2 regions of the Sulfuriferula thiophila genome follow, and region 2 is predicted to be linked to the other one. Evidence: riboswitches for the same ligand, from Rfam matches in the RefSeq annotation. Region 2 holds a riboswitch; the other holds the start of a gene.
What was found. A riboswitch is a leader RNA that binds a small molecule or an ion and turns the genes downstream of it on or off. The one in region 2 is predicted to bind cyclic di-GMP.

Region 1 (16,320 bases), on a different contig from region 2:
TCGACCAGCCGGATACGCGCAGGATAAACGTAGCTTCGCGGTGGGTGATGAGATGCTCATTGAGATCAACGCGATCCTGTATGTAATCGTCAGCCGGGCTGGGAAAACCGGCAGGTACGGTGTGCGACATCACCGGGATGGCCCAGCGTTGCGCTTCACTGTTCAAAGGCAGGATAGAGCTGATGACGCTATCACCCTGTTGAGGTGCGGTTGGTTGTGGCTGTCGGAGTGCGTGCAGGTACTGCAACACTACCGGCACCTGACTCTCCGGAATGCGTATTTGCCTGGTCGGTTCACCGTAAGCTGTTTTACGGCCTGCACCAGATCGTTTACCGCCATGGGTAGTTTCATTATTCATCACACATATCTTGAATTTTGTTTCGTAATCAAGATAAGGATAGCATAGTCATTGCTTCTGTGCATAGTAAGTGATTGAATTTATGCGTTCGATAGTCTTTAATGAAACTGTTATGTCTGTTCTGATGGTGTTGGTAGACAAAGATAAATTAACGTATGGAGTTGACCATGAAAATTCCGCTACAAATTACACTGCGCGATATTCCAAGCTCTGAAGCTGTGGAGGCCAATATTCGTGAAAAAGCAGAGAAACTCGACCGTGCCTATCCGCATATCATGTCGTGTCGTGTGACTGTCGAAATACCAGGTAAACATAAACATCAGGGGAAAGAATTCAATATACGCATTGATATTACGGTGCCCGGCAGCGAGATTATCGTCAATCGTATGCATGATGAGGATATCTATGTGGCCTTGCGCGATTCTTTCGATGCGGCAAAACGCCAACTGGAAGACTATAACCGTAAGCAGAGTGGGCAAGTGAAAACGCATGAGCCTGAATTTCAGGGGCGCATCGCGCGATTATTCGATGAGGATGGATGCGGTTTTATTCAGACTGCCGATGGCCAGGAGCTGTATTTCAGTCGGGAAAATCTGGTGAATATCGATTTTAATCAACTTAAGCCTGGGCTGGAGGTGCATTTTATTGAGGAGTCGGCAGCCGAAGGCATGCAGGCCAAACGGATTAGTGTGAGCAGGAGCGCAATTGACGAGCAATCGTTACAGGAATGATAAGTAAAGGAATGTTGCTTTAAGTACTAATTCATTGATTTTTGTCACATACTGAATTTTTTAACTACAGGAGTACATAGTCATGCCCGAAGTGAAATTAAAACCTGCAGAAAAATCGGAATTGGAGGTTAAACCGAAACCAGTGGCCAAAGCTAAACCAGCAGCCAAGCCCGCAGCAGCCAAGCCCGCAGCAGCTAAACCCGTAGCAGCTAAACCCGTAGCAGCTAAACCCACAGCAGCCAAACCCACAGCAGCCAAACCCACAGCAGCCAAACCCGCAGCAGCCAAACCCACAGCAGCCAAACCCACAGCAGCCAAACCCGCAGCAGCTAAATCTAAACCTGTTGCCAAAAGTGCGGTAGGAGAAGTGCTTGCAGCAAAACCAAAAACACGTAGCAAGAAAAGTACAGCAGTCTCGGTTACACCCGAAGAACGCTATCAGATGGTTGCCAAAGCGGCTTATTTCCGTGCAGAAAAGCGAGGTTTTGCTGCAGGCGATACAGCACAAGACTGGCTCGATGCTGAGGAAGAAATTGAGCGTATGTTACAAACCCCACCCAGTAAAGCGGCCGGATTACCCATAACGGCAAAACAGGCTTTGGCCTTCCAGAAAAAGCTGGAAAAACAGATTCAGGACTGGGATGCGAAAGTTGCAGATTTAAAGGCTAAAGCACAAGCGGCTAAAGCTGATATTCGGGCTGATTATGAAAAACAGCTTGAGACGCTGGCCGCTAAAAGAGAGTTAATCCAGTCCAAATTGCAAGAATTGCGTTTGCATGCAGGTCATGCATGGGACGATATTAAGAGTGGGGCAGAAAAAGCATGGGAAGAAATGCAGAAATCGCTTGATCAGATTTCGGCACGGTTTAAATAGCTGGACAATGCCTTGAATGGACTGGAAACGTAGTCAGTATGTGATACCTGCCTGAATTGTAAGCTGCGTGCGGTCACCAGTGTTATTGCTACTTGTGAGTACGGGTGGCTATCTGGTGCCGCACCGTGAGGTTATTTTTGAGGTGGATCTGTGATGTTACGTACTCATATGTTAAATCTGGTAGAACGGAAATTGCGCTATCTGATTTTGCCGATCACTATTAATTTCTGGGATGGACGCGAGTTAAATTTAGGCAACCCATTTAAGGTTAAGCTGTTGTTACGATCGCCTCGTGTTTTATCAGCGTTGACCTGCCCTAGTCTGGGTGAATTTGCTAAAAATTATGTGGAGAAGCAAACTGATCTGGAAGGGGATATGCGTACGCTATTCATCTCGGCGAAGTGTTATGCGATGCAGGTGCCTATACTGACAAGAAATACCGGATGACTCTCAACTGTGTGTTTCAGTCACGACAGCGCGCCAGTCACAATATCAGTGATCACTACGAAGTTTCTGGCGACATTTATGCCATGTGGCTGGACTGCTGCTGGCAGCCAGCACTAATGCTATGGGTGCAAGCATAACTGGTTCGTCTGCTGTTCAAAGGAGGGGCTTTGTTATGTCGCTGACTATCACTTCTGAAGTTTTTCTACCCAATAGTATGATTCCGGCACGTTATACCTGCGATGCTCAGAATGTATCGCCGCCACTTTCCTGGTCAGAGCTGCCTGAGGGTACACAAAGTCTGGCGTTGATTGTGGACGATCCGGATGCACCCGATCCAGCTGCACCACAGAGAACCTGGGTGCATTGAGTGTTATACAATATTCCCGTAGGCACTAAACGCCTGGCTGAGGGGCTTTCTGTGAACGACCTGCCGCCGGGTACATTGCAGGGCTTGAATGACTGGCAACGCACTGGCTATAGTGGGCCGTGTCCTCCAATCGGCATTCATCGCTATTTCCATAAAATTTTTGCGTTAGATCTACTGCTGCCAGATTTGAAAAACCCCACCAAAACGATGCTGGAACATGCTATGGAAAGCCATGTGCTTGGTCATGCGGCTCTGATCGGGCTATATCAGCGCAGGCACTAGGCGCCAGGCGGGCGTGTAATGAACTTCGTTTCCTGTTTAAATATATGGGTTCTGCATATGAATGTATTACTTTGCTTTTAGCTTGTCAGTACAATCTGGTAGGATAGTTAGGCAAAATATTTCATTTATGATTATAAATTTATAACTAAAAATGTATGAATTGTTGCGGCAAATCATTGCAGATGTCACACTGAAACACCTTCTCGTATAAATGGCGATAAAAATAAAGCCTCGCGGGAAAAACATTACAGCGCCTAGCTTTTATGACACAAAACTAAATTTCAATACCTGTTACCACCACCATCCCAGGTGAAGCATTCGAAAAATTATGGAGAAGCATGGATTATGAGCAACGCCGATGACGATTTGGAAGCATTGTTTGATGAAGTATCTGCGCAAGCCACGCAGCCAGTCACAGTTGTTGAAACAGTATCTTCTGCAGGAAAAACTACCGACGCTGATGACGATCTTGAAGCATTGTTTGATGCGGTTTCTGCGCAATCTGGCGATATGGTCACACAACCGGGCGCTACGACTGGGGCAGTGCTCGCTTCTGAAATGACGGATGTACCCCATGAAAATCAGGCGGATAAGCCGATGTTTGACCGGCTGGGGGGTATAGTCAGGCAGTTGCATAACTCATTGAATGAATTGGGTTATGATCGTTCTCTTGCGGCTGTTGCGGAAGAGATTACGGATTCAAAAAGTCGACTTGAATATGTGGCTACGCTCACTGAGCAGGCAGCGAATAAAGTGCTGAATGCAATTGATGAGGGTATGCCAAAGCAGGATGAGCTTTTTAAAAATGCTCAAGCGTTAGAAGCCAATTGGGAACAGTTGTTCGCTGGCAAGCTGAGCATAGAAGAATTCAAAGCGTTAGCAGGAAATTCCAAGGCATTTGCTGCCAAGGTCGCTACGGCGACAGAAGCTGAAAAAGCACGCTTGATGGATATCATGATGGCGCAGGATTTCCAGGATATTACCGGCCAGATTATTAAGAAAGTGGTTGCGATTTCCCAGCGGCTGGAGATCGAGCTTGCCCAGTTGCTGCGTGACAACGCACCAGCTGAATTCAAGGAAAAAGAGAAGGAAAAAGAGAAAGAAAAACCCGTTGATTTAATGGCAGGTCCATCTGGCCCGGCAACTGCAATGGCGCAAGATGATGTGGACGACTTACTGGCAGATCTGGGGTTCTAATGGACGATATGCTTAAAGATTTTGTTGTCGAGGCATTGGATCTCGCAACAAATGTGGAGTCGCTCTTGCTGGTTCTGGAGCGAAATCCTGAAGATATGGATACCCTGAATGGCGTATTCAGGTCATTTCACACGATTAAGGGCGGGGCTGGTTTCATGGGCTTGCCCGCGATGGTATCTGCCTGTCACTTAACAGAAAATCTGTTCGACGCATTAAGAACCAGCCAGATTCCAGTGACACCATTGGCGATAGAGGCGGCGCTGCAGGCAAGTGGATTTGTGGAAGACCAGCTTAGTCAGCTTGCCAATGGCGCTGCGCCTGACAGTTTGGCTGCAATGCCTACTTCTCTGGAAAAAATTCTGACTGACGCAATAGAAGGGAAGTCTGCATCAGGTGAAGCTCCTCCTGTTGCCGCCCCTGCTGCTAATACGGATGCTGTTTCCGACGGTGTTGATTGGGATGCGTTATATCGTGCAGTCGTCCCGGAAGGCACTATTGCGGCGAGTACTGTGGCCGATGCGTCGACTGCTCCGGTGGAAACTGCCGCCCAGAAATCCTGGGATGGTGTGGATAGGCGGGGTGAAGGTAATAAAGAAGCGAAAGTTACCGCACCTGTTAAAGAAGACAGTATCCGGGTTGATGCGGTTAAGCTTGATGCGTTACTTGAAGTGGCTGGAGAGTCAATGCAGGCGGCTAATCAGGCTAGCGTATTGCTGGAAAAGCTACAGCAATTCAAGTTCGAGGAAGCTGCTTCAGGTTTGATGGAAAAACTGGCAGAAACGCTGGGCCGTGCCTCACGCTATTCGGCTGAGTTGCAGCGCGCGACTTTGGCGACGCGGATGCAGCCAGTTGGTCGACTGTTCCAGAAATTTCCGCGCCTCGTGCGTGAACTCGCCAAAGATCTTGGCAAAGAAGTCGATTTGAATATTGAGGGTGCGGATACTGAAGTCGATAGGGTGGTTGTCGATAGTCTCTATGATCCTTTGGTGCATATGCTGCGCAACTCATTGGATCATGGTATCGAGATGCCTGCGGAGCGTGTCGCAGCAGGGAAATCAGCTAAATCGGTTATTTCCCTGAAAGCCTGGCAAGAGGCCAATAGCGTCATCATTGAACTGACGGATGATGGTAAGGGCATGAACCCGCAAGTGTTGCGCGACAAAGCGATTGCCAAGGGGCTTATTCATGAGTCTGCTGCCCAGACAGATGAAGCTGCGTTTCAACTGGTGTTTTTGCCTGGCTTTTCCACCAAGGAAGTTGCATCTAGCGTTTCCGGCCGTGGTGTCGGCATGGACGTTGTCAAAACGGCAGTCGAAAAACATCGCGGATCGATTTATATCGATTCAGCATTAGGTCGGGGCACACGCTTCTCGATTCGCCTGCCTATCGAGCTGTCCATTGTGCCAACCATGCTGGTAAGCACTGCGGATGCCGTACTGGGTATGCCTATGGGAGTCGTACAGCGGGTGGTTGAACTGCCTGAGAACCTTATGTCTGTGGCGGGCTCACCAGTATTCCATGATCAAGGATTGCCGTTACCCGTGCTATCCCTGGCCAGTGTGCTGGGATATACCCCGGCTGATGAGCGTGTCGGGGTGGTTATTGCTGCACCGCAGCCCTATATACTGGCTGTAGCAGCGGTGGACGGAACGGCAGATCTGGTGATTAAGCCGATGACTGCGCTATCGGTTGAGGGCATTACTGGAACGGCTCACTCTGCTGAGGGCAAGCTGGTACTGATAGTCGGCCTTACTTTCCTTCTGGAAGGATGCCGCCATCCTGGGTGATGTTGCAGAGCTATGCGGCATCCAGACTGAACGAGATTGACGAATTTATGCAGCAGCGTTTGATGATGGTGCATTTGCTATTTAATCGGGAGCCTGGTTTCATCAGAGGCTAGGAAGTGAGGGTTTGTTAACCATGGATATGCACTAAGGCGCATATCCATTTTTATATAACTATCAGAGTAGCGAGCGAATGATTAAAACTCTTCCCAGTCCGCATCATTTGAGACCTTGGTTGCCAGTTTCCTGTGTGAATTTGGCAATGGGGTATTGGCAACTTTAAAAACGGGTTTTGCAGGCCCTTGGTTTGAAAAAGTTTTCATGGGACTATGTGCATGCTGTGGATGCCGGCGCACCTCATCGATTTGAAACTTGTTGACCAACTTTTCCAGATGCCCGGCTTGATCCTGCATTGATTTAGCGGCAGCGGCAGCTTCTTCCACCAAGGCGGCATTTTGCTGGGTAGATTCGTCCATCTGGGTAATGGCGCGATTGATCTCATCAATACCTTGACTTTGCTCACGGCTAGCTGCGCTGATCTCGGTCATGATGTCGGTCACTCTCTGCACGCTGGAAACAACCTCTGTCATGGTGGTGCCGGCTTGACCGGCTTGTTTGTTGCCGATCTCAATTTTTTCAACAGAATCATCAATTAATAATTTAATTTCTTTGGCCGCTGCGGCGCTACGCTGGGCAAGGCTGCGTACCTCTGTCGCGACGACAGCAAAGCCACGGCCTTGTTCGCCTGCTCGCGCTGCCTCGACAGCAGCGTTCAATGCCAGAATATTGGTCTGGAAGGCAATGCCCTCGATGACACCGATAATGTCGACAATTTTACGGGCAGATGCGTTGATAGTGCCCATGGTAGTAACGACTTGTGAAACAACATCACCACCCTTTACCGCGACTTCCGAAGCAGACACGGCTAATTGATTGGCCTGGCGTGCATTGTCGGCATTCTGCCGGACTGTAGAAGTAAGCTCTTCCATTGCAGAGGCGGTTTCTTCCAGCGAGCCGGCTTGTGCTTCGGTGCGATTGGACAAATCCAGATTCCCTGTTGCGATTTGGCCTGAAGCTGAGGATATGGTCTCAGTGCCGACACGGACTTCACCCACGATGTGCGATAAATTAGTGTTCATCTCTTGCAGCGCAGTTAACAAGGTGCCTATTTCATCGTGCTGCGTTACCCTAACGCTAGCCCGCAGATCACCATCTGCAACACGTCGTGCGAGTTCAACCGCCTGATTGAGGGGGATGGTAATGCTACGAATAATCATCAAGCCCATAGTAATCGCGAATACACTGGCGAGCACAATGATAGTAATCATGATGTAAGTCATTCGCGTGCTGCTTGACTCCACCATTGCGTTATCCAGAACGACGCGCTGTGCAAGAAACTCAGCCAATAGCCGCGAGTCTTCCTGCCCTTTGGTATAAACCGAGGTGACATCTTTCTCCATCATGGTTGCAGCTTGTTCCCATTGATTGGCATTAATGGCCGCAGATACCTGATTGATGCTGTCGATTGCAAAATGGTGGGTATCTGTTTCCCAGGTATCCATCAGTTTCTTTTCTTCGGCATCCCGAGGCTGATAGCGCTTTAGGATTTCCTGCAGCTTCTTTTGGGCGATGGCTATTTTTTCCAGATGTCTGGAAATAGGGTGGTCATGGAGTTTTGCTGTGGCCAGATTGGGGTCGTGTTGCAAGGCCAGCAACAATTGACTGCGCTGTTCTTCCATGCGGTATTTGAGCCTTACCACATCAGCTTCAGCGGCTTTATCTTTAATGCTAAGGTTTTTGATCTGTCTGACATTGTCAGCCGATGTGTAAATCCCCATGCCGCCAATGATAATAAGCAATAAGGTCAGCAATGAAAAGGTAATGATCAAACGTGATTTAATACTAATGCTGGTAAACATGAAGCGTTATCCTTATTTAGGGGTATGAGGTTATCAGGCAGCGATCTTGTCCAATATTCCAATTTCATTACTGGACATCAATTTATCAATATCCACCAAAATCAGCATGCGCTGATCTACCGTTCCTAACCCTATGAGATAGCCGGTATCCAGAACGCTGGTCAGGGCAGGGGCGGGTTTGATTTGTTCCGGATTGAGCGTGATAACGTCTGACACGCTATCAACCACCATGCCAACAACGCGGCCGCTAATATTTAAAATAATTACAACGGTTAAATTGTCGTAATTGGCTGCACCCAAATTGAATTTAATGCGCATATCCACGATGGGCACAATCAGGCCACGCAGATTGATGACACCTTTAATAAACTCAGGTGCATTTGCAATGCGTGTCGGGCTCTCATAGCCGCGAATTTCTTGCACTTTCAGAATGTCGATACCATATTCTTCGGCACCCAATGTAAACGCAAGGAACTCATATCCAGTTGAGTCTGCTGTATCCGTATTTATTTGCATAATTATCCCTTTAACCCGTGATGTTTTTGCCAGTGCATATGGAATTGATTCCGCAGCGGTGGTGTTGTGTTTCAATGGGTAACCCCGCAAGCCGCGAAAGTCCCGTTTCATGTAAACCGAATTTAATTGTTTAGCATTGCATCCCTTAAAATTTGCTGACTGAATACAGCAAGCTTGTATCTCAGTTGAGAAACAAGAATTTTGTTAAGCCGTCGGGATAGAGAACAACAGGGAGAGAGGTGAAGTGCAAGCGGGATATCCAATGGATATCAATCCGGCTGTCTCGCTATCCTGGGGGTTCACCCGTTAGACCGAAAACTTTGCGTCCCTAGCTTTCGCGCAGGTTTGCCTTTATCAGAATATTAAAATATCACAGTATACTTACATTATTCTTACACAGTTGCAGCGTGGGCATAAAATAAATGGAATTTACTGCGAGTTGAAATCTGAAAGTGAATAGCGTTTAAAATTATGAGATGAAAAGCGTTAAATGAAAACGGCCACTATTTCTAGTGGCCGTTCATAGTTCTGGCTCCCCGACCTGGACTCGAACCAGGGACCTGCGGATTAACAGTCCGTCGCTCTACCGACTGAGCTATCAGGGAATTGTGTTGCGAGCTGTGTTTCGCAACGAGGTGAGATTATGCCAAGAATCGGCCTTGCGGTCAAGATTGAATAGGTAAAAAATGTTAATCTGTTTGTGTGGGGATATGTGGTGGAGGCGAGTGTGAATAATAAGTGTGCGGGATCAACACGTTGGCTTGTTACTGAAAAAGTGGTTGATGATGCCCTGCGTTTGGTTATGTCGGCTGCAGAGCAGTCATTGCGTGATCGAGGTGCATTTCATCTGGTGTTGGCAGGTGGTAATACGCCGCGCGTGCTGTATGAGCAGATCGCGTTGCAGCAATCGGATTGGTCTGGCTGGCATATCTGGTTTGGCGATGAGCGTTGTTTGCCGTTGGATGATGGGGAGCGTAATAGTCAGATGGCGAACACGGTATGGTTGCACGACAGTCTGATTCCGACTGGTCAGATTCATGTGATGCATGCGGAACTGGGAGCGGTTGCGGCAGTTGCGGATTATGAAATGCAGTTACGCGATGTCGGAGAATTTGACCTGGTGTTGCTGGGCTTGGGTGAAGATGGTCATACGGCAAGTCTGTTCCCGGGGCAGATTGATGTGCATGCTGTCGCTGATGTGGTTGCGGTGAGCAACGCGCCTAAGCCACCTGCAGACAGGGTGAGTTTAAGTGTGCGCAGGTTGAACAATGCGCGGCGTGTGCTGTTTCTGGTAACCGGTGCAGGAAAACACAATGCAGTTGCTGCCTGGCGGCGTGGGGAGGCGATTCCTGCGGCGGCGATATGCCCGACGGCAGGTGTGGATGTTTTAGTGGAGCCAGTATGTCTGGAGGGGCGCTATGAATAAGAAATGGTTAGGCTTGAGCCTTATGATGTGGGGTGTGGCCGTACAGGCGGCGATGCCGGAGGAGAAAATGACTACTCAGGCCGATCAGCGTGAGTTGGCGCTGACGATATACAACGATGATCTGGCGCTGGTTAAGGATCAGCGCAAGGTGACGCTGGCGGCTGATTTGAATCGCCTGGCCTGGCGCGATGTATCAGCAAGAATCCGGCCTGAAACTGCGCTGTTGCGTAATCTGAATGAGGCGAGTGGTATGCGCCTGCTGGAGCAGAATTTCGATTTTGATGTGCTGACGCCACAGAAGTTATTAGAGAAAAATGTGGGTAATGTCGTTACGGTGATTAAAACCAATCCTGCAACGGGTGCTGAGGTGCGTGAGACTGCCACGGTGCTGGCGGCAAATGCCGGGGTGGTATTGAAATTTGCTGATCGGATTGAAACCGGAGTGCCGGGGAGGCTGGCGTTTGCCAGTGTGCCGGATAACCTGCGTGACCGGCCTACGCTCGTGATGGCGTTTGCCAATGCCAGGGCGGGTGTATCCAGTCTGGAGCTGTCCTATCTGACCGGGGGCTTGTCGTGGCGTGCCGATTATGTCGCTGAGCTATCGGCTAACGAAGACAGGATGGATGTTAACGCCTGGGTGACCTTAACCAATCAGAGTGGAGTTAGTTATCCCAATGCAAAATTGCAGTTTGTAGCTGGAGATGTCAATCGGGTAAGCGACAGTTTACGTCCGGAAATGGCCATGCGCGGTGCGGTGTTGATGGCAAAAGCGGCTGAAGCGCCTATGGCACAGGAAAACTTGTTTGAATATCATTTGTATAGCCTGGGGCGCACTACGACGCTGGGCGATCAGCAAACCAAGCAGGTGGCATTGTTATCTGCACCGCAGGTTCCTGTTAAAAAATCGTTGGAATTACGTGGTGCCGGATATTATTACCAGGGAAGTTACGGTGATCTGGGGAAAAAATTAAAAGCAGGGGTATATATTGAATTTGAGAACAAAGGCGCAGGATTGGGCGTGCCATTGCCAAAAGGGGTGATGCGTTTATACAAGAAAGACAGTGCAGGCAACGCCCAGTTTGTCGGTGAAGATACGCTGGATCATACTGCCAGGAATGATACCGTACGGCTGAAGTTGGGCGATGCTTTTGATGTGTATGCGGAAAAGAAGCAAACGGATTTCCAGAAGGTGAGCGGCGGACGCAATAATTATATTTATGAATCCGCTTACCAAATCACGCTGAAGAATGCCAAATCTGAAGCAGTAACGGTGAAGGTTTACGAGCCTATCCCGGGGGATTGGCAGATAGTCAGTGAGTCGGTGGCTCACAGTAAGGCATCAGCAGATACGGCATTGTGGCTGGTGCGTATCCCGGCTGAAAGTAGTATCGTGTTGAGTTACCGGGTGCGGGTCAAGTTATGACATGCTGGTGGCAGCTGTCATGTTCGGGATAGTGGCTGGTTGGCGCTCAGCGCGTTGCACCCACCAGTTGCGCAGGGCGATCAGTAAGCCCAGGCCGAAAAATGCGCCTGGTGGCAGGATAGCGATCAGGAATCCGTTGTAATCGGGAATGACATGGATGACCCATGCTTTTGCGCTGGCGCCAAAAGCCAGATCGATACCGGATAATAATGTGCCTTTGCCAACCAGTTCGCGTAATGCACCCAGCAGGGTAAGCACTAGCGTGACACCCAAACCCATCATGAAGCCATCCAGCATGGCCGGCAGTACCGGATTTTTGGCGGCAAATGCTTCGGTGCGAGCCAGTACGATGCAATTGGTTACAATCAGTGGCACAAAAATGCCTAGAACCAGATACAGGGGGTGGATGAACGCATTCATTGCCATGTCGATGACAGTGACTAATGCGGCAATGATCAGAATGAATACCGGGATACGGATTTCATGCGACACCCAATCGCGAATAGCCGATACAGCGCCATTACTGAACGCCATGACCAAGGTGGTGGCGATACCCAAACCGACGGCATTAACGATGTTGTTGCTGATCGCTAACAGCGGGCACAGTCCAAGCAGTTGCACCACGCCCGGGTTCTGTTTCCACAGGCCATTGATAATAATCTCGCGGTATTGGTTCATGGTTTGCCTCCTGCATGGGCAGCGAAAAGTTCATTGCGATGTAAGTCTACGTATTTTAACGCATGATGAACGGCTTTGATGACAGCGCGCGGGGTAATTGTCGCACCTGCCATGTAGTCAAACTGGCCACCGTCCTTTTTGACTTTCCAGCCTGTTTCATCGGGTTGTGTCAGTGACTTCCCGTCAAATAAATGAATCCACTCACTTTTGGCCAGTTCAATGTAGTCGCCCAAACCGGGGGTTTCTTTATGCGAAACCACACGAACTCCGGATAATGTTCCATCGGCGGTTACACCGATCAGCATATTAATCTTTCCGCTGTAGCCATCGGGTGCGGTGGCTTCCAGCACTACGGCCACAGGCTGACCATTCTGGCGTGCCTGCCATGCCAGTCCTGGGCTTTCTGTGCCAAGCAATGGATCAGCCGGCAGTGTGATCTGGTTGCCGAGCAAGTCGTTATTGAAACTATGTAGCGGCAGCGTATCCGCTACTAATTTACGTCGTGCATCATCTTCATTATGCTGGATGGCCTGATGCGTAATGTCATAGGTATAGGCAAGTATGCCGGTAAATACGATGGTAAATGCCAATAATATGCCAGCAGCTTTTGCTGCTGTGCGTGCTAGCGTTTTCATTTCTTGTTCCCTTTATGCCCATACACAGGTGGCTGGGTATATGCGTCAATCAGGGGGACGGTGATGTTCATGAGCAGGACGGCAAATGCTACGCCATCTGGATAGCCACCCAGCGCCCGGATCAGGTAGGTTAGTGCGCCTATGCCAGCGCCAAAGATGAGTTTGCCTTTGGGGGTAGTTGCGCCGGAGACTGGGTCAGTCGCGATAAAGAAGGCGCCTAGCATGGCTCCGCCGGTCGCCAGGTGAAACCATGGCGATGCATACTGCCCGGGGTTATACAAATAAAATAATCCGGAAATCAGGGTGAGTGCACCGAGGAAAGCGACCGGTATGTGCCAGGTGATGATACGGGTCAGCCATAAATACACACCGCCGGCGAGGAACAGCAGGGCGATAATTTCGCTGCCTTGTCCGCCAATACTGCCGAATATCGGCATTTGGCTAATTTCTGTGACAGTGCGATGCAATTGCAATTGAGTGCGTATGGTATCTAAAGGTGTGGCGGTGCTGATCGCATCAAGTTTCCAGCCATCAGGCAATACACCGCTAACTATGTAATTGAATGCATCCAGTAAGCCTAAATGCTCACCGGCAAGCGAATACGGGGCTGCCCAGTGCGTCATTTGCACCGGGAAAGAGATGATGAGCACCGCATAACCAACCATGGCCGGATTGAACAGGTTATTGCCTAGCCCGCCATACAGATGTTTGGCGACGACTATGGCGAAGAAAGTGCCCACTACAATCAGCCACCACGGGGCGATAGAGGGAATCGACAAAGCAAGCAGCCAGGCTGTCACCAGTGCGCTGCCATCCATGAGGAAAGGTTTGGCTGGCAGTCCGCGCAGTTTAACTGCAATGGTTTCCAACCCTAACGCAGTCACGCTCGCAATGGTCAGGCTGATGAGTATGGCCGGGCCAAAATACCAGACATAGGCAGCGATAGCGGGTACCAGTGCCAGCATCACTTTGAGCATAATGATGGAAACGCTGGTTTTTTCGCTGATGTAAGGGGAAGAGAGCATAGTATTCGTTTATTCAGTAGGTGCGGCGGTTACATCGCTTTCGGCTTTGGCAGCTTTGGCACGTTCAATGGCAGCTTGAATTGCTGCTTTCTTGGCTGCAGCGGCAGGGTCATCCGTTGCGGATTCAGCAGCCGGTTTGGATGCGGCTTTTTGTGCCAGTTTATCGGCACGTTCCTGCTTCTCACGTTCGATACGCGCTATCCGAGTTTCATGGCGTTCACGCGCATGATCAGCCGCTTCCTGATCTTTTTGCTTGGCGGATATTTCACTCTTGGCGTAGCGGTAATATTGCACCAGTGGGATGTGGCTAGGGCACACATAACTGCAGCAGCCGCATTCAATGCAATCAAATAACCGGTATTTCTGGGCGCGGTCAAAATCTTTGCTGCGGGCGAACCAGAATAGCTCTTGCGGTTGTAAATCCGCCGGACAGGCATCGGCACATCGAGTGCAGCGTATGCATGGCATAGCAGGCGGTGGCGGCGGGAATAGTTTGGCGGATTTAACGAGTATGCAGTTGGTGGCTTTAACCATCGGCACATCAATAATCTGGGCGAGCTCGATACCCATCATTGGGCCACCCATCAGGTATCCAGTGACTGGGTCAACGCTGTTACCCGTCAAAGCCACCAGTTCATTGATAGGTGTGCCGATCAGTGCTTCAAAGTTCTGTGCCTGGCCGACATTCCCTGTCACTGTCACGACACGCGAAATTAGGGGCTCGCCGTGATTTACTGCACGATGTATGGCAAGCGCGGTACCGATATTGAAAGTGGCTACGCCGACATCCGTGGAGCGCCCGCCGGATGGAACTTCCTGCCCGGTGACAGTCTTGATCATCTGTTTGGCGCCACCACCCGGATAGAGGGTAGGGATGGTGATGATTTCGATCGGAAAGTCGCATTGGGTGGCGGCTTGTTGCATCGCAGCAATTGCCTGCGGTTTGTTGTCTTCAATTCCGACTAACACGGATTCAGCGCGCAGCATGAAGCGCATGATAGCAGCGCCCTGCAAAATCTCAGCGGCGTGTTCACGCATGGTCATGTCGTCGCAGGTAATCCAGGGTTCACATTCACCGCCATTGAGCAGCAGGGTTTGAACCTTTTGCGGTACGCCGGGATTGAGTTTGATGAATGTCGGAAAAACTGCGCCGCCCAGGCCGGCAATTCCCATGTCGCGTAACCGGTTACGCAGGGCGCTGGCATTCAGGTTGCGATAATCGATTGGTTTGCGTTCTGTCCACAGATCCTGACCATCGGGGGTGATATGGATGCATATGTCGCTTAAGCCCGATGGGTGCGGGACAGGGTGAGGGGCAATGGCGGTCACTACGCCAGAGGTAGGCGCATGTGCGGCAACGGAAATATATCCCTCCGCTTCGGCAATGATTTGCCCTTTAAGCACTTGGTCACCCACTGCGACGCACGGTTTGGCTGGCTGGCCTATGTGCTGGTGTACAGGAACAATAATGCGGCTGGGAACAGGCGCGATCGCAATAGGATGTTGCGTTGAAATCTGTTTGTTTTCTTCGGGGTGTACGCCGCCATGAAATGAATAGATTTGGCGACTCATGTTGGCCTCAATTCAATCACGGGGTATTTCCATTTCCAGGTGGTTACGTTTTCACTGATTGGTTGCATGATGATGCAGTCAACGGGGCAGGGGGCAATACACAGTTCGCAGCCGGTGCATTCTTTGGCGATGACAGTGTGCATCTGTTTTGCGGCACCAAGAATGGCATCTACCGGGCAGGCCTGGATGCATAATGTACAACCGATACACACGGCTTCGTCGATAATCGCGACGGACTTTGGTTTTGGTTCGCCATGTTCGGCATTCAGCGGTTTGAATTCAACGCCAAGCAAATCAGCAAGCTTGCGGATGCCGTCTTCACCGCCAGGTGGGCACTGGTTGATATCTGCTGTGCCTGCAGCCATCGCTTCGGCATATGGCTTGCAGCCGGGAAAGCCACACTGGCCGCACTGGGTTTGTGGCAGTATCGCATCGATTTTCTCGACGATGGGATCTTCCTGAACCTTGAATTTAACAGCTGCAAATCCTAATGCTGCACCCAGAAACACCGCAAGACCGGCCATGATTAAAATAGCAGACAGCACTCTATTTCACCATTCCGGCAAAGCCCATAAATGCCAGACTCATTAATCCTGCAGTAATCATGGCGATACTGGTACCGCGAAATGCCACCGGAATATCAGCACCATCCAGCCGTTCACGTAAGCCGGCGAACAGAATCAGCACCATGGAGAAGCCTAATGCACCGCCAAAGCCAAAAAATAACGACTGAATAAAATTATGTTGCGCTTGCACATTAAGCAGGGGTATGCCCAGGACAGCGCAGTTGGTAGTAATTAACGGCAGGTAAATACCGAGTACACGGAATAAAACCGGGCTGGTTTTGCGTACAAACATTTCAGTAAAGCCGACAATGCCGGCAATCACGACTATGAATGACAAGGTGCGCAAATAGCCTAAATCAGGTCCGAGCAGGTATTGATTAATGAGATAGCTGGAACCCGATGCGAGGGTCAGTACAAATGTGGTGGCCGCACCCATGCCGATTGCCGTTTCCAAACTCTTGGAGACACCCATAAATGGGCACAGTCCGAGTATTTTCGCCATGATGATGTTGTTGACGAA
Region 2 (16,320 bases):
TGAGCGGGATGTTATCGAATACTGCGCTGACAAAGCCCAGCCCCAGTGTCGTGTGCCAGCTGGCGGCAGGTAATGCCGCTACCGGCATGAGCGATGCGGAGAGTACCAGCGCAATCAGGAAAATAGCCCCGCCAAAGGCATTGCGTGCTTCACGCCAGGGGATGGGGTGGAACCAGGCACCTATCAGGATGGCCAGCCATGCGCCCGCTGCCGGGAAATCCAGCAGGATATTGCTGGTTGCTGCGCCGGCTATGATCAGGGCGACGGTGATCAGACGTGTCGCGATGACGCTGCTGACAACGCTCAGTTCGATACCGTCTACCATGCTGCTGGCAGGTGGGTCTTTGCGGATGGGTTGGTAACGCTGCTGGGCGCGGCTGGCAAAGATGCCGACCACGGTCATGGCCACGGCTGAAGCAATGAATGCTTTAGTAACATGGAGTGCAGGTACGCCGGCGATCCACATCATGGTCGTGGTGGTGTCGCCGACAACCGAGCCAGCGCCACCGGCATTGCTGGCTGCGACGATGGCAGCCAGATAACCGACGCTGACACGTCCGGCAAATACACGGCGGGCAACCACGCCGCCGAGGATGGCGGCGGCAATATTGTCGAGGAAGCTGGAAATGACCGCGATCATGATCAGTAATAGCCAGCCGCCTTTCCAGTCATCCGGTAAATAACGGGGCATTAAATCAGGCAGTCCGGATTCTTCAAAATGCTTGGCGAGGATGGCAAAACCGAGCAGCAGGCCCAGCAGATTCAGTATCAGCGGTGCCTCATGGGTGAAGTGCGGGAGCAGGGCGAAATGTTGCGCCCACAGTTTGTAACCGACGATACTGAACAGCCCCCCTACGGCGATCTGCAGATTGCGTTCATGCCAGACGGCCACGCCCAGCAAGGTGCCGGCAAACAGCAGGAATTCGATCGGGATATTAAACAGCATTTATTCGGATTTTTTGAAGACGATATCCCATACGCCGTGCCCGAGGCGGATGCCGCGCTGTTCGAATTTGGTTAAGGGCCGGTACTCCGGACGCGGTGCATAATCCGTTGCCGTATTGGCGAGCGCCGGTTGGGTGGATAACACCTGCAGGATCTGCGTGGCGTAATCTTCCCAGTCAGTGGCACAGTGCAGATACCCACCTGCTGCAAGTTTGCGGGTGATCAGTGCGACAAATTCAGGTTTGATCAGGCGCCGTTTATGGTGGCGTGTTTTATGCCAGGGATCCGGGAAGAAAATATGTACACCTGCCAGGCTGTTATCCGCAATCATGTGGTTGAGCACCTCTACTGCATCATGTTGCACGATGCGCAGATTACTGAGGCCGCGTTGCTCAATCTGGTTGAGCAGGCTGCCGACGCCGGGGCCATGTACTTCGATACCCAGATAATCATTCTCGGGATGCGCTGCAGCGATGGCGGCAGTTGCATCACCCATGCCGAAACCGATTTCCAGTATCTTCGGCGCGCTGCGGCCAAAGGTTGCGGTTAAATCCAGTGGCTGCGCAGCGTAAGGAATACCGTACACCGCTTGTAACTGATCGTGGGCACGTTGCTGCGCGATTGACATGCGCCCCTGACGCAATACAAAGCTACGTATGGGGCGACCGACCGGGCTTGGTTTCTCAGAGCTTGGTTTTTCAGAATCGGACATCAGGAACCAATCACGCCGCTGGTAGGGGAAGACGGGCTGGCAGTGTAGATTTTCTTCGGCATGCGCCCGGCCAGATAAGCTTCGCGACCGGCCTGTACGGCTTTTTTCATCGCGCTGGCCATCAGCACCGGATGCTGCGCACCGGCGATAGCGGTATTCATCAACACACCGGCACAACCCAGTTCCATCGCAATCGCCGCATCGCTGGCGGTACCGACACCGGCATCGACTATCACTGGTACCTGCAGTTCGTTGATGATGATCTGCAAATTCCACGGGTTCAGGATGCCCATGCCCGAGCCGATCAGCGAGGCCAGTGGCATCACTGCCACACAGCCCATGGCTTCGAACTGTTTGGCGATAATGGGGTCGTCCGAGGTGTAGACCATGACCTTGAAGCCTTCCTTGATCAGGATTTCGGCGGCCTTGATGGTTTCCACCACGTTGGGGTACAGGCTTTTCGGGTCGCCCAGCACTTCCAGTTTCACTAGGTCGTGTCCATCCAGCAGTTCGCGCGCCAGACGCAAGGTGCGTACTGCATCTTCAGCGCTATAGCAGCCTGCGGTATTGGGCAGGTAGGTGTAACGGCTGGGGGGCAGGGCGTCGAGCAGGCTCGGCTGGTTCGCATCCTGGCCGATATTGGTGCGACGTATCGCCACGGTGACGATCTCTGCGCCGCTGGCTTCTACCGCGAGTCGGGTTTCGTCAAAATCCTTGTATTTTCCGGTGCCTACCAGTAACCGTGAGTCGTAGCTTTTGCCAGCAATAATTAGCTTGTCCATAAATGCCTTAATTGTTCCTTATTGAGCGAATTAACCACCACCTACGGCGACTACAATTTCCAGTTGGTCGCCGTTATGGAGTGGAGTGGTTGCAAATAAACTGCGCGGCACGATTTCGCCATTGCATTCGATGGCAATGCGTTTGCCAGTCAGCTCCAGCTCGGTGATGAGCTCCGCGACAGTGTGGGCTGCTTGCAGTTGTTTGCTTGTGCCATTGATAGAGAGTTCAATCAACTTAAGATTCCTCGCTTATACGTCGACAATATCCTGAATATTTTAACACAGCACGCGCGCTACTTTGATCGAAAGCAACTTATCGGAAACTTGATCAAGCTGTTATCCGGCTTGATTGTTCTGATAGAGCAGACCTTTGCGTATTAATAATTTTTCCATTTCGACAGCAAAAAACACAACGGATGACAGCGCCAGACACACAGCCAGTTCGCTGAAGCTGAGTGCTTGCGTTTTGAAAACAGGCTGCAGCACTGGCACATAAATTGTTGCCATCTGCAGTGCAAAAGTGAGAACTACCGCCCCTGCCAGCATGGGATTGGAGAATATTCCCTGCTTGAATAACGACAGGGTGTCCGAACGGATCGCCAGCACATGCGCCATCTGCGACAGACACAGCACGGTGAATACCATGGTCTGCCAGTGTGCTGAGCCAGTATGGAATGCCCATGCCTGGGTGATGAGCGACACCGCGCCAATCAGCAGTCCCACCCACAACATATGCTGCCACATGCCATGGGAGAAAATGCTTTCCTGAGGTGGACGAGGCGGGCGGCACATGAGGCCTTTTTCAGCAGGTTCTGCAGTCAGTGCCAGACCGGGCAAGCCATCGGTGACCAGGTTGATCCACAGGATATGGATGGGTAGCAACGGGATAGGCAGGCCAAGAAATGGGGCCAGAAAAATGGTCCAGACTTCTCCCGCATTACCGGTCATTACGTATTTGATGAACTTGCGGATATTGTCAAAGATGCGCCGTCCTTCACGCACGGCATGCACGATGGTGGCGAAATTGTCATCCAGCAGCACCAGAGCCGATGCTTCACGCGCCACGTCGGTGCCGCCCTTGCCCATGGCGATGCCGATATCAGCACGTTTGAGCGCGGGCGCATCATTGACGCCGTCGCCGGTCATGGCAACAAACTCGCCTTTATCCTGCAAGGCACTCACAATCCTGATTTTTTGTTGTGGGTCAACACGGGCATACACGCGAATTTCGCTGACCAGCTTCTCGAACTCTGCCTGCGCGAGTATCGCCAGTTCTGCGCCAGTCATAACTTTACCGCCATCGGCAATAATGCCCAGGCGCATGGCAATGGCGCGTGCGGTAGCCGGATGGTCGCCGGTAATCATGACCGGAACTATTCCGGCAGATTTGCACATGGCAACAGCTTCCTTGGCCTCATGTCGCGGGGGATCCATCAGGCCGATTAAACCAAGACATACCAGATTGCTTTCTATCGATTCTGTCTCGTCAGCGTTGGGTAGTTCCGGCCAGGTGCGATAGGCGACTGCCAGTACGCGTAAGCCATCTGCTGCCATGCGTTCGGCCTGCTGCAATAAATCATCAACGGTAAAAGCCACCTCCCCGGCGGCAGTGAGCATGGCTATGCAGCGCGGTAGCAGGCTTTCCGGCGCGCCTTTGGTATAGGCAATGCTGCCTTGCTGATGGCGATGAAACGTGGTCATGCGCTTACGCTCGGAATCGAACGGCAGTTCCATCAGGCGTGGTGCGCCGATTTGCAGTACAGCCTTGTCAAATCCCGCAGCCAACGCAGCTTGATATAGGGCAATTTCGGTCGGATCGCCGGTTGGTTTGTTTTTTTGCCCATGGCTGGCATCATTGCTGAGCGCCAGTGCGGTAAACAGTAATTTATGGGTATCGCCGAGCATCATGTTGTGCCAGTCCCGCAATAACTGGCCATCGACGAAAATTTCTTCTACCTGCATTTTGTTCTGGGTGAGCGTGCCGGTTTTGTCAGAACAAATATAGGTGACCGAACCCAGGGTCTCAACTGCCGGCAAACGGCGAATCAGCGCATGTTGTTTCACCATCTTGTGCGCACCCAGTGCCAGCGCAATCGTGACCACAGCGGGCAATGCTTCCGGAATTGCCGCCACAGCCAGGCTCATGGCAGTGAGGAACATCAGCACGACGGGTTCACCACGCATTACCCCCACTACGAATACAATGGCGCAGATCGCCAGTACAATTAATGCCAAGCGTTTGCTGAATCTGGCCAGGCGCTGCTGTAGTGGGGTTTTGAGGTCACCAATTTCCTGTAGCGATGTGGCAATTCTGCCCAGCTCCGTATGCATACCCGTTGCGACAGCGACTCCGCGTGCCCGGCCATAAGTGACTACCGTGCCTTTATAGGCGATATTTTTCCGGTCGCCCAGTGCTGACGATGCACCAGACAAAGCCTGGATATTTTTTTCAGCCGCCAGTGATTCACCGGTTAAGGCCGCTTCATCAATTTTCAGTTGGGCCACTTCCAGCAGGCGCAGATTGGCAGGCACAACATTGCCTGCTTCCAGTATGACGATATCGCCAGGCACAATCTCGCTCGCGGGTAATGTCATGGCTTCCCCGTTGCGCATCACGCTGGCATTCGCTGCAGCCATGGCGTGTAAGGCGGCCATAGCGCGTTCTGCGCGAAATTCCTGAACGAAACCGATGATTGCATTTGTCAGCACGATGATGACAATGACGATACTGTCCTGCACATCGCCGACCATGCCAGAAATAATGGCCGCTCCGATGAGTACCAGAATCATGAAGTCCGAAAACTGCTCAAGCAGCAGACGCTGCAGGCTGCGTTTCGGTTTTTCTGCCAGCAGATTGGGGCCATGCTGTATCAGGCGTGCGGAGGCTTCGTCAGAGGCTAGTCCTGATTGAGCATCAGCCTTGAGGGCATGCATGGTTTCTGCTCCCGATATCTCATGCCAGTGCAGGTGTAGATTGGGTTGTTCAGTCTGCGGCGTTTTTTCCATAATGGGCGAATGGCCAGAAGTGTCCAACATTTTGATGATACTGCAATACATTGCCATAACCATAATGAAATCAGAGCCAAACGTTGCGCGTACTGCACACGGAATCAAGAACCTGTCTGAAGGTTGACGGGTAAATCGGCTCCACATAGAATGAACTTGCAGTAAGCGAGTAGACCATACTGGGTATCTGCCACATGACTGATGCCGTGATAACGCATACATTGCTGGTGATAAAACAGTGGACTCAATAATGACACCAGAAAACGGTCACTTAGACTCATTCGCCCCACTGGCTCGGCGGCTAGCTGCGATAGCCTTGCTGGCGTTCCTGTATTTTGCAGCGGGTCGCTTAGGTTTGTTGCTGGCTATTCCCCCCGGATACGCGACTGCGATCTTTCCTCCTGCAGGTTTCGCACTGGCAGCTTTGCTGCTCTATGGTAATCGCGTCTGGTTGGGGGTGTTGCTCGGCTCCTTTGCGCTTAATCTCTCTATGGCCCCCCAGTTTGATAGTGTATTCAGCACGACCGGATTGGTGGCACTGTGTATTGGCATCGGTGCGACTTTGCAAGGTCTGCTTGGCGCTGCGCTGATACGCCGCTTCGTGGGCTTTCCATGTGATCTTGCCAACGAGCGCGACATTTTCAGATTGTTTATGCTGGGCGGGCCTGTCAGTTGTCTGCTGAATTCGGTGGTTGGCACGACCACCCTGTTTGTCGCCGGGGCGATAACCGCAGATGCTTTTCTGTTTAACTGGTGGACATGGTGGGTTGGTGACGTGATAGGCGTATTCATCGCGACGCCGCTGGCGTTTATTGCGCTGGCACGCCCCAGATTGCTGTGGCAACAGCGCGTGGCTTCGGTGGCGTTACCGCTGTTGCTGACACTGACGGTAGTGATTATTCTGTTTGTGCATGCCAGTAAATGGGAAACGCAACAGCAGCATGCCGATTTCAGTAATTACACACGTAAGGCAGTTGATACCTTGCAAGCTGATTTACGGGTTTATTCAGCAATTACGGAATCCATAGAACATTATTTCGTTGCCTCTGGTGATGTCAGTCGCGCCCAATTCAAAACATTTGTCTCCGAGGTGATAAACGAAGATTCTGGCATTAAGGCTCTGGAGTGGTTGCCGGTCATCAAGGCGACGGACCGTGTTCGTTACGAGCAAGGCGTGCGCGCTGAAGGTTATGCGGATTTTCGGATTACCGAACGTAATCCGGGTGGGATGTTGATTGCCGCTCAACCAGCCGATGAATACATTCCAGTAGGTTTTGTCGAGCCTTACAACGGTAATGAAAATGCACTAGGCTTTAACCTGGCTTCCAGTCCTGCCATACTTAAAGCTTTGCTCGAGGCTCGGGATGCCGGACAAGCTGTTGCTACTGGACGCGTTAAACTGGTGCAGGAGACTGGCGACCGATTTGGTTTCCTGCTGCTTATACCTGTGTATGATCGTATCGATGAATTGGGCAGTGCAGAACAACGCAACCACCGTATTCGAGGTTATGTCGCCGCGGTGTTGCGCGTAGGAGATATTCTGGGTGCTGTTGCCCGGGATCTGCACAGTCAGGATATCGCGTTGCGGGTGATAGATGAAGCTGCGCCTGTTACCGAGCAGGTGCTGTACCAGTCAAACAGCTGGAGCAGTGGCTTGGCTGGCAGTGATCTGGCGGAAAAGAGAATAATCACGATCGGTGGGCGCAATTGGCGTATTGAATTCCTGCCTTTGCCGCACTACTTAGTTACACATCGCGCATGGCAGGCGTGGGCAACACTGGCGGGTGGCCTGTTGTTCACGGGTATGCTGGGGGCTTTATTGCTGCTGATTACCGGCCATACCAGTAAAGCCAGGCAAGTGGTCGATGAGCGTACCAATGATTTACGCATCATTCTCGATAACGTTGTGGACGGTATTTTTACCATAGATGCCTACGGCATAGTGCAATCTTTCAATCGCGCTGCTGAGACGATCTTCGGCTATCAGGCCAGTGAAGTTATCGGCCAGAATGTCGTGATGCTGATGCCGGAACCTTATCACAACGAGCATGATGCCTATCTGCAAAACTCCGGTAAGAGCGGCATCGCCGGTATCATCGGTATAGGTCGCGAAGTTGTCGGCCGCCGCAAGGATGGCAGCACCTTCCCTATGGATCTGGCTGTCTCCAGCAGCATTCATAATTCCCAACCCCTCTTCATCGGTCTGGTGCGCGACATCACTGAGCGCAAACGTGTTGAGCAGATGAAAAGAGAATTTGTCTCCACGGTCAGTCATGAACTGCGTACGCCGCTCACCTCCATTAATGGCGCACTCGGTCTACTTGCCGGCGGTGCATTGGGCGAAATGCCAGACCAGGCCAAACAGATGATTGCAATGGCCCACAAAAACAGCCTGCGCCTGTCCTCATTGATCAACGATCTGTTGGACATGGATAAACTGGTAGCTGGAAAAATGACACTGGATCTACAGGATCAGCCATTAATGCCCCTGCTGGAGCAAGCCCTGGAATCAATACGTGCCTATGGCGAACAATATAATGTCGAATTTCAGCTCATTGTCCGAGAAGATGTAACTGTACGAGTCGATAGTGGCCGGATAATCCAGGTGTTGAATAATTTCCTGTCCAATGCAGCCAAATTCTCTCCGCAAGGAGGTCGAGTGGAAATCGCGGTACGTCGTATCGATAACATCGTGCGGGTAGAAGTCATTGATCATGGTGCTGGCGTTCCGGCTGAATTCAGAGAGCGTGTTTTCCAGAAATTTTCGCAGGCAGATTCATCCGATACCCGGCAAAAAGGTGGTACTGGGCTTGGGTTGGCGATCAGCAAAGAATTGATCGAGCGCATGGGCGGTGTGATCGGCTTCGAATCTGTAGCGGGACAGGGGACATGTTTCTATTTTGAACTGCCGTTGTAACCAGTCCATTTCATGCGGCAGTTATTGATGGCTATTCGTTCAGGTTAGTAAGTAATGTTCACGCATGCATTTGTCTGCTCGGGCTACTTAGCTGTTGAGTAATCGTGTGAACCATCGTAAAATTGACCATCCTGCGGGTGTAGTTCAATGGTAGAACGAAAGCTTCCCAAGCTCTAGACGTGGGTTCGATCCCCATCACCCGCTCCAGATGAAAAAAAACATACAAAATCAGTATTTTGGACTAGAATAAAATTTCGCGTTGACTGTTCCTCTGTGGAATGGATCTATGCATTTGAAAAAGGCAAACCCATCGAAAGGTGGCGACGCAAAATTTCCGGTCTAAAGTGGTGACACAATGATAGCGGGATTGCCAAATGGGGCCCATTCCCATGTTAATAATGCCGAATAAGTAACTCGGCAAATGTCGCCTGTATGTAAATAGGTGAGGAGATCAACATGATAGAAAATAGCCAACGTAATGTTGTCAGCCTATCGCAGTTTGATAAAACCCGGAATATCTTGAGCCCCGCGGAAGTTCTCATTTTGCTCAATGAGTGTCGCGACCGCATGATCAATGAAATTGATCGTGTCTGGAACGATAAGCGTGACCAGATTGAAGATGATTTATTGAATCTCGCCGATCGTTCTCCCATACTGGAAAACAGAAACCTCTATTATCTTGCACAAGGCTTGTTACGTAACCGTAATGAGTCACTGACTGCCGCGTTGCGTAAACAGTTTGTTAGCAGTTTTGATGCGCTGGTGCGTGGCGGTGTTGCTGCGGAGCCCAGCGGGCTAAGTAGCGCATTCGATATGAGCTTGTCGCTGGTCGACGAGCAGGCATTTGAAGAAACGCTGGTGGTCAGTAAATCTGCTGCGCGCATGCAGGTTAATTCCGTAGAGGAGCTGGCGGCACTTGAGCAGCGTGTTGCCGCATTGTTGCATCAGTCTCAAGTCAGAACTGACATCAATCCATTTGCACCTAAAATTCTGTGCGAGTCATTTTTAGCAGCATGTAGCGCCTTGGAAGTCGAGCCCAAAGTGCGGCTGATATTGCTGCAGCATTTTGATGCGCATATTGCCCCGGTATTGCCGGGGATCTATCAGGGTATAAATCAATATCTGGTAGAGAAGGGGGTTTTGCCTTCAATCAAAGTCGGCATGACCGGGACGCGTGAACGCCAGCGCAGCACAACTAAAATCAACTCTGCATCGGTTGCGCCCCAGGCTAATACCGGTGCGGCAGATGCGCTATCTGCTGAATCAGCGGATATGGACGTGTTCGCCTTGCTGCAACAGTTATTAAGTCGGCAAATGCCGCAATCTGGGGCTGGGTCTGGGTATTGGGCGCCGATACCGGTGTCAGGCCAGGGCGCTGTGCAGTCCGGCACATTACAGGCAGGTCAGCAGTCGATCAGTGCTGCGCAGATAGCTGCGCTTACCCTGTTACAACGCGGGCAGTTCGCTGCTAATGTGGCGACAACTTCGTTTGATCCTGCATTAATTCAGGCCGGTACCACGAATGTGTTGCGTGATATTCGTGATGCAGGTCTGGTGCAAGTCGATAATCACGTGGATAGCTTTACCATCGACATAGTCGCTATGCTGTTTGATTATGTATTGGACGATGAAAACATCCCGGCTGCGTTGAAAGCGCTTATCGGCCGCTTGCAAATTCCAGTATTAAAAGTGGCTATGCTCGATCGGCAATTCTTTTCCAAGAAGTCGCATCCCGCTCGCCGTTTACTGGATGAGATTGCCAGTGTGTCGGTGGGATGGACGGATGTCGGTGCATACAATACAGCGTTGTATGCCAAGATCGATGAAATCGTACAGTCAGTGCTGAATGATTATGCTGATGATGCTGAGATTTTTGAAACACTATTAAATAATTTGCAGTTTTTTATCGACAGCCACGAAGGCGATGTGCAAACGGCAGTGGATGAATCTGCACAGATAATCGAGACATCTGAGCGCGCACAGGTCGCTCAAGTTGTCGTGCAGGATGAAGTAAATCGTGCAGTTGATGCGCAGGTGGTGCCCGATTCGATTGCCGAGTTTGTGCGCACGATATGGCAGCAAGTGCTGCAGCATGTCTATACTCACGAAGGTGGGCAAAGTCCGGCTTGGCAAGCCAGTCTGAAAACCATGCAGGATTTATTGTGGAGCGTGACACCCAAGCTTAATACTGAGGACAGGCTGGCTTTGGTCGCCATGCTGCCGGAATTGTTGAAGCAGTTGCGCGATGGTATGAACCTGATACAGGTAGAGTCTTCACGGCATGATGCGATATTTGCCGGATTGGTTGCTTGCCATGCTGTCGCGGTTAAGGCCGGGCTGCAGGCCAGGAATATCGCACCGGAAGCAGATGAGGGCATGCGTGTTGCGATGGCGGAGCAGTCTAACGTGGAAATGCCTCCGCTGCCTGTGATTGAGTCAGTCGATGCGGTTTCCGAGCATTTTGATTTTCCGGCTGATCCGGTCGACGCGGTTGAAGAAGATGAATACACCGAGCAGGCGCGTGACTTGAAGAAAGGCATGTGGCTGGAATTTGTGAACAAGGATGGCAGTAAGCGTACTGCGCGCCTGTCCTGGGTTAGTTCCTTGCGCGGGATATATCTGTTTACAAATAATCAGGGGCTGGATGCGATTACCATCACTTTGCCAAGACTGGCTGCGCGTCTGCGTGACGGTGAGGCGCGCATGATAAAAACCAGTTCGCTAACTGAGCGTGCTGTTGAACGTTTGATTGGTAAATTACAAGGACGTTAGCAATCAGTGCTTGCTTAGCGCGTTTCGTGTGTGATGGCAGCTTGCACGTGCAGCCATGCATCTCCTTTTTCCAGCACGCGGCCTAGTTTTACGATGCTGTGCTGCTGTCCTATCGTGACTTTGAACAGCTTGTTCCCTGCGTAGGCTGCACTGTCAATTACCAGGGTGCAGCGCCCATTTTCGATAGCGCTGGTTATCAGTACCGCAATAGGTAATTCGGCGTTAATAGTATGTTCGGTTTCAGCCAGGGTGACATTAGGGTGGAGTTCATGGAGCATGAGCAGCATAGGATGCTTGCCCAGGATTTCCATGCCGACATGGGTGCCTGTGCTGGGAGCTCGAAACAGGCGCCGGACTGCGGCTACTTGCCAATGCTTATCAGTTTCGGATCTTACGCCTACTAATCGGCTAAGACGTAACCAGTCATTATTGTCTGAGGGCGGGTGTGCGTAATATCCTTCAGCGCTTTCATCGTCCATGCCCCAGCTTTCATAGGTGATTTCAGTATGGCTGGGTTTCGCCGTGGACTGATGCTGCCGTGTGCGCGTCGCCTCGGTAACAAAGCCATAAAGCTGGATATCAACCATTTCAGCGTATTTGATATCGGCATCATATTCTATGATTTGTTCGCTGTCTTTTTCACAATTTTTGACAGCGCTGCATATCGCGTTAAAGCCGTGCACAACCAAAAGTATCTTTTTGCTGGCGATGCGCGGACTCTTGCGCAATTTGCCAAGATTGGCCGGATCCCACTGCCGTTCAACATAATCGAGCATCTTCAGGTACTCGGGCAAGCGTATATCGGGGCCGAGTGGAGATGGGGTGCGGTTGGCAAGCAACTCTTCGCGTGTCCGGTTTAATTGGCCCAATAAGGTTGATGCATCCCAGCATAAATACGTGTCTGAATAATTCTGTTCAGTTACGGCGGTTGCGCCGCTTGGTTTTGTCAGGTCAACGCAAAAATGGTGCTGGCCTACTTTAGGCGATTTTTCGAGCTGGATGAGACGAGCCCATTTGAGCAGCCAGCTATCTGCCATTTCAATCTGTTTTGCGGGTAATGCGCTGGGGTGCAGTTGCGTCAGCAGCAGAGCGCGCACATACAGATCGGTGCAGCGTGATTCTGTGTCGCCATAGATCGGCATGACGCGATTTGCAAATCCCTGAGTTTCAGCTATTTGATAGAGTTTGTGCAACATGCGCCAGAGTTTTTCATCGGTCTGGTCGTAATGAAAAAAGCGCCATTTGAATATATTCCCCAGATCATATAAAGCACGCAAAGTAATTTGCGGCAGTAAGGCTGCTAATTGACCTTGAGTGTGCTCGGCGATATTGACAGTGATAAAACTGTAGTAAGCCAGGCTGATTTCGTTATAGAACGAAGAAATGGCTTGCCATAGCTTGGTTTCCATCGTTGTGGACATGCGGGTATTGCGCAAATATTGATCACGCAGAATCGCAAGCAATGGACGTGCATGCTCGTCCAGAGTCATGATGACTTCCAGTCTGGTGGTGTCGTACTGGGGGTTTTTGCTACGTAAGCGCATTAGCGCGCTCAGGATTTGTTCATGTGCTGCAAACGTGTCGCTGCGGGGCAGTTCATCCAGCCAGTGCATCACGGATTTGCGATTGGCGAGCGGGTCGGATGGTGCTTTATCTTTGTCCAGAAAAGACAATATATTTAACATGATGCACGTTTGCTCCTTAATGAACGCGCGTGGAAAGTGTGATTAACCTCAACGCGCGTTTTATCTTGTTGTTATTTCATGTGTTGTTGTACCCATTGTGCCACAGAAGTGAGTGCGGATGGTAGTTGTGTAGGACTAACTCCGCCTGCCTGTGCCATGTCGGCACGCCCGCCACCTTTGCCCCCTACTTGCAGGGCGACAAAGTTAACTAATTCGCCGGCTTTGATACGTTGGGTTTGATCTGCCGACACACCTGCGATCAGGCTGACCTTTTCACCTTGTATGCTGGCCAGTACGATGGCGCATGGGGCTAATTTATCTTTAAGTCGATCCAGCGTCTCGCGCAATATCTTGCTGTCAGCACCTTCGAGTTGTGCTGCCAAAACATTCAGGCCATTGATTTGTATGACTTGATTAATCAGATCGTCACCCTGGGAACTGGCGAGCCTGGATTTAAGGCGATCCAGCTCCTTTTCCAGGGTTTTGACGTTATCCATGATTTGCGTAATTTTCTGCTGCAATTCATGCGTCGGCGTTTTCAATAATGATGCTGCATCGACTATCTGGCGCTGTTGTGCTTGAATGTAGGCGAGTGCGGCTGCACCGGTTACGGCTTCAATGCGGCGTACACCTGCAGCTACGCCAGATTCGGCTACGATTTTAAACAAGCCGATATCACCGGTGCGACTGACGTGAGTGCCGCCACATAGTTCAGTGGAAAATTCCCCCATGCCGATAACGCGCACTTCATCACCATATTTTTCGCCAAACAGCGCCATGGCACCGTGCTTGATCGCGTCGTCATAGTGCATGAGTTGCGTGTCAACACTGACGTTACGTCTGATTTCCTGATTGACCAGGTTTTCGATCTGCTGCAATTGCTCAGGGGTCACAGCTTCGCCGTGGGCAAAGTCGAAGCGGGTCTTGTTGGCGTCAACCAGCGAGCCCTTCTGGGATACATGATTACCCAGTACCTGGCGCAATGCGGCATGCAGCAGATGGGTGGCAGAGTGGTTGTAAGCTGCACGGGTACGGTTATCTGCATCCACAGTGGCGCATACCTGATCACCAACGCTCAATTTTCCATTTTGCAGTATTCCGCTATGACCAAAGACATCGGCCTGGATTTTCTGGGTGTCTTCTGTTTTAAAACAGGCCGTGCTGGTAGTCAGCTCGCCACAGTCGCCGGCCTGACCGCCCGATTCTGCATAGAAAGGTGTCTGGTCGAGCACAATGACTGCAGTATCGCCTGCATTGATGCTAGTGACCGGGCTGCCATTCTGGTAAATAGCCAGGATGCGTGCGTCGCTGGTCAAATGCTCATAGCCTTCGAAGCGTGTGGTTTGTCCTTCATAAGACAGCCCGCTGTGCATGGTGAACTTACTGGCTGCGCGGGCGCGAGTTCGCTGCGCTTCCATTGCCGTTTCAAATCCCGCCATATCCACGCTAAAGCCACGCTCGCGACCAACGTCAGCAGTCAGGTCCAGCGGGAAGCCATAAGTGTCATAGAGTTTGAATGCGGTATCACCGTCCAGCACGGTGCTGCCGGCGGGTGCGGCTTGTTCAAGCACGGCCATGCCGTGCTCCAGCGTTTCGGCAAAGCGCTCTTCTTCCTGCTTGAGTACCTGGGCAACACGTTCTTGTGCAGCCACCAGTTCCGGGTAGGCGGCACCCATGACCAGTGCGAGATCGGTAACGATCTGGTAGAAGAAAGCCTGCTTCTGACCCAGCTTGTAACCGTGACGAATGGCGCGGCGGATAACCCGGCGCAATACGTAGCCGCGGCCTTCATTGCTAGGGATTACGCCATCGGTAATCAGGAATGCACAGGCGCGAATGTGGTCGGCAATCACCTTGAGCGAGTTGTTGCTCAGGTCGCTGGTATTGGTTACGCGTGCTGCAGCGTTGATCAGGGCCTGGAATAAATCAATCTCATAGTTGCTGTGCACATGCTGCATCACTGCAGAAATTCGCTCCAGCCCCATGCCGGTGTCGACAGAAGGTTTGGGTAGCGGATTTAAAGTGCCGGTTTCGTCGCGGTTGAACTGCATGAATACCAGATTCCAGATCTCGATATAGCGATCGCCATCTTCATCAGGTGAGCCCGGCGGGCCACCGGCAACATCGGGGCCGTGATCATAGAATATCTCGGTACAAGGACCGCAAGGACCGGTATCGCCCATTTGCCAGAAGTTGTCCGAACCGCCGCTGGCCTTATCGCCAATGCGAATCACGCGTTCGTCCGGGACGCCCATTTCGGTAGTCCATATAGTGTGGGCTTCATCGTCAGTATGGTAAACAGTCACCCATAATTTCTCTTGCGGGATGGCCAGTTCAACGGTGAGAAATTCCCACGCGAATTGAATGGCGTTACGTTTGAAATAATCGCCAAAACTGAAGTTGCCGAGCATTTCGAAAAAGGTGTGATGACGAGCGGTATAGCCGACGTTTTCCAGATCATTATGCTTACCACCGGCACGTACACAGCGCTGTGAGCTGGCTGCGCGCACGTAAGGGCGCGATTCGCGGCCCAGGAATACATCCTTGAATTGCACCATCCCGGCATTGGTGAATAACAGGGTAGGGTCGTTACCGGGTACCAGCGGGCTGGAAGCTACTGTAGTGTGACCGTGGCGGCCGAAAAAATCGAGGAAACGTTGACGAATTTCGCTACTTTTCATGATGGGAGGCTATATAAACGGAATAAGTCACATTTTAGCTCGTATACATAATAAATTCACCTGATAAACAAAAAGGCCACTTGTGGTGACCTTTTTGCTTATCAGGTTTGCTGCAATGTTTAAATTACATAACCAGGATTTTTACCGATGCCGACGACTTTTGGCATGTTCAGTTGACGCGGTTTGACCACTTTGATATCGCGCAGATACGTGGCGACAACATCCCAGATCGGGGTGCCGGTTACGCCTTCACCGACCGGAGCCCAGCCAGCTACTTTATATTTGCGACTGGCATCGACCGGTTTGCCTTTGAGGGTCATGTTGCTAATGCGGTTACCGATTTTGTTATTCGGATTCACGGTGTACTGGATACCACCGACGCGCACCATGTCACCACCTTGCTGGTAATATGGATCGCTGTTGAACAGGTTGTCGCATACGTCTTCCATGATGGTTTTGATGGTTGCCCCGGTCATTTCACTCAGTGTGGTCGATGGGTAGGTAATCGCTGTCTGATCCATGAGTTTGTCCATGGTGATGACATCGCCAGGCAGCAGTGTAGTACCCCAGCGGAAGCCAGGCGAGAATGCTGCATCAGCACCTTTGACAGCCATCAGTGCATCCAGGATGAGCTGGTCGAAAGTGCCGTTGAAGTTGCCGCGACGATACAGCAGGTCTTCGGTGACTGCGAGTTTTTCATTCAGTTTGGCAGCGAACGGAGCGCGTACGTTGTTGATAAACGCTTCCATTTTCGCGTCCGGTGCGATCAGGTTGGAGAAGATCGGCAGTAAGCGGTATTTCCATCCGACCACTTTTTTAC

Region 1: linked by a shared signal. The riboswitch ahead of EJE49_RS13085 (chemotaxis protein CheW) and the one ahead of EJE49_RS01550 (DUF1631 domain-containing protein) in region 2 are both predicted to bind cyclic di-GMP.

Annotation. Positions count from the first base shown of each region.
Region 1 is NZ_BHGL01000046.1:272,517-288,836, reverse strand. Features, by position in the region: gene EJE49_RS13125 (LexA family protein) at 1-358, opposite strand, end outside; gene EJE49_RS13120 (HPF/RaiA family ribosome-associated protein) at 526-1,089, shown strand; gene EJE49_RS13115 (DUF2934 domain-containing protein) at 1,172-1,963, shown strand; gene EJE49_RS13110 (DUF7884 domain-containing protein) at 2,117-2,410, shown strand; partial or broken gene EJE49_RS13105 (YbhB/YbcL family Raf kinase inhibitor-like protein) at 2,532-3,059, shown strand; gene EJE49_RS13100 (protein phosphatase CheZ) at 3,405-4,256, shown strand; gene EJE49_RS13095 (chemotaxis protein CheA) at 4,256-6,043, shown strand; gene EJE49_RS14300 (methyl-accepting chemotaxis protein) at 6,238-7,959, opposite strand; gene EJE49_RS13085 (chemotaxis protein CheW) at 7,993-8,475, opposite strand; cyclic di-GMP riboswitch class I at 8,749-8,835, opposite strand; tRNA gene EJE49_RS13080 (tRNA-Asn) at 9,005-9,080, opposite strand; gene pgl (6-phosphogluconolactonase) at 9,203-9,901, shown strand; gene EJE49_RS13070 (DUF4139 domain-containing protein) at 9,894-11,324, shown strand; gene EJE49_RS13065 (electron transport complex subunit E) at 11,319-12,002, opposite strand; gene rsxG (electron transport complex subunit RsxG) at 11,999-12,637, opposite strand; gene rsxD (electron transport complex subunit RsxD) at 12,634-13,662, opposite strand; gene rsxC (electron transport complex subunit RsxC) at 13,672-15,234, opposite strand; gene rsxB (electron transport complex subunit RsxB) at 15,231-15,779, opposite strand; gene rsxA (electron transport complex subunit RsxA) at 15,781-16,320, opposite strand, start outside.
Region 2 is NZ_BHGL01000003.1:85,784-102,103, reverse strand. Features, by position in the region: gene EJE49_RS01585 (SLC13 family permease) at 1-946, opposite strand, end outside; gene trmB (tRNA (guanosine(46)-N7)-methyltransferase TrmB) at 947-1,657, opposite strand; gene EJE49_RS01575 (thiazole synthase) at 1,657-2,439, opposite strand; gene thiS (sulfur carrier protein ThiS) at 2,470-2,673, opposite strand; gene EJE49_RS01565 (calcium-translocating P-type ATPase, PMCA-type) at 2,776-5,475, opposite strand; gene EJE49_RS01560 (CHASE domain-containing protein) at 5,696-8,362, shown strand; tRNA gene EJE49_RS01555 (tRNA-Gly) at 8,496-8,569, shown strand; cyclic di-GMP riboswitch class I at 8,653-8,737, shown strand; gene EJE49_RS01550 (DUF1631 domain-containing protein) at 8,819-11,134, shown strand; gene EJE49_RS01545 (cyclic-di-GMP receptor FimW-related protein) at 11,149-12,819, opposite strand; gene alaS (alanine--tRNA ligase) at 12,891-15,500, opposite strand; gene soxB (thiosulfohydrolase SoxB) at 15,620-16,320, opposite strand, start outside.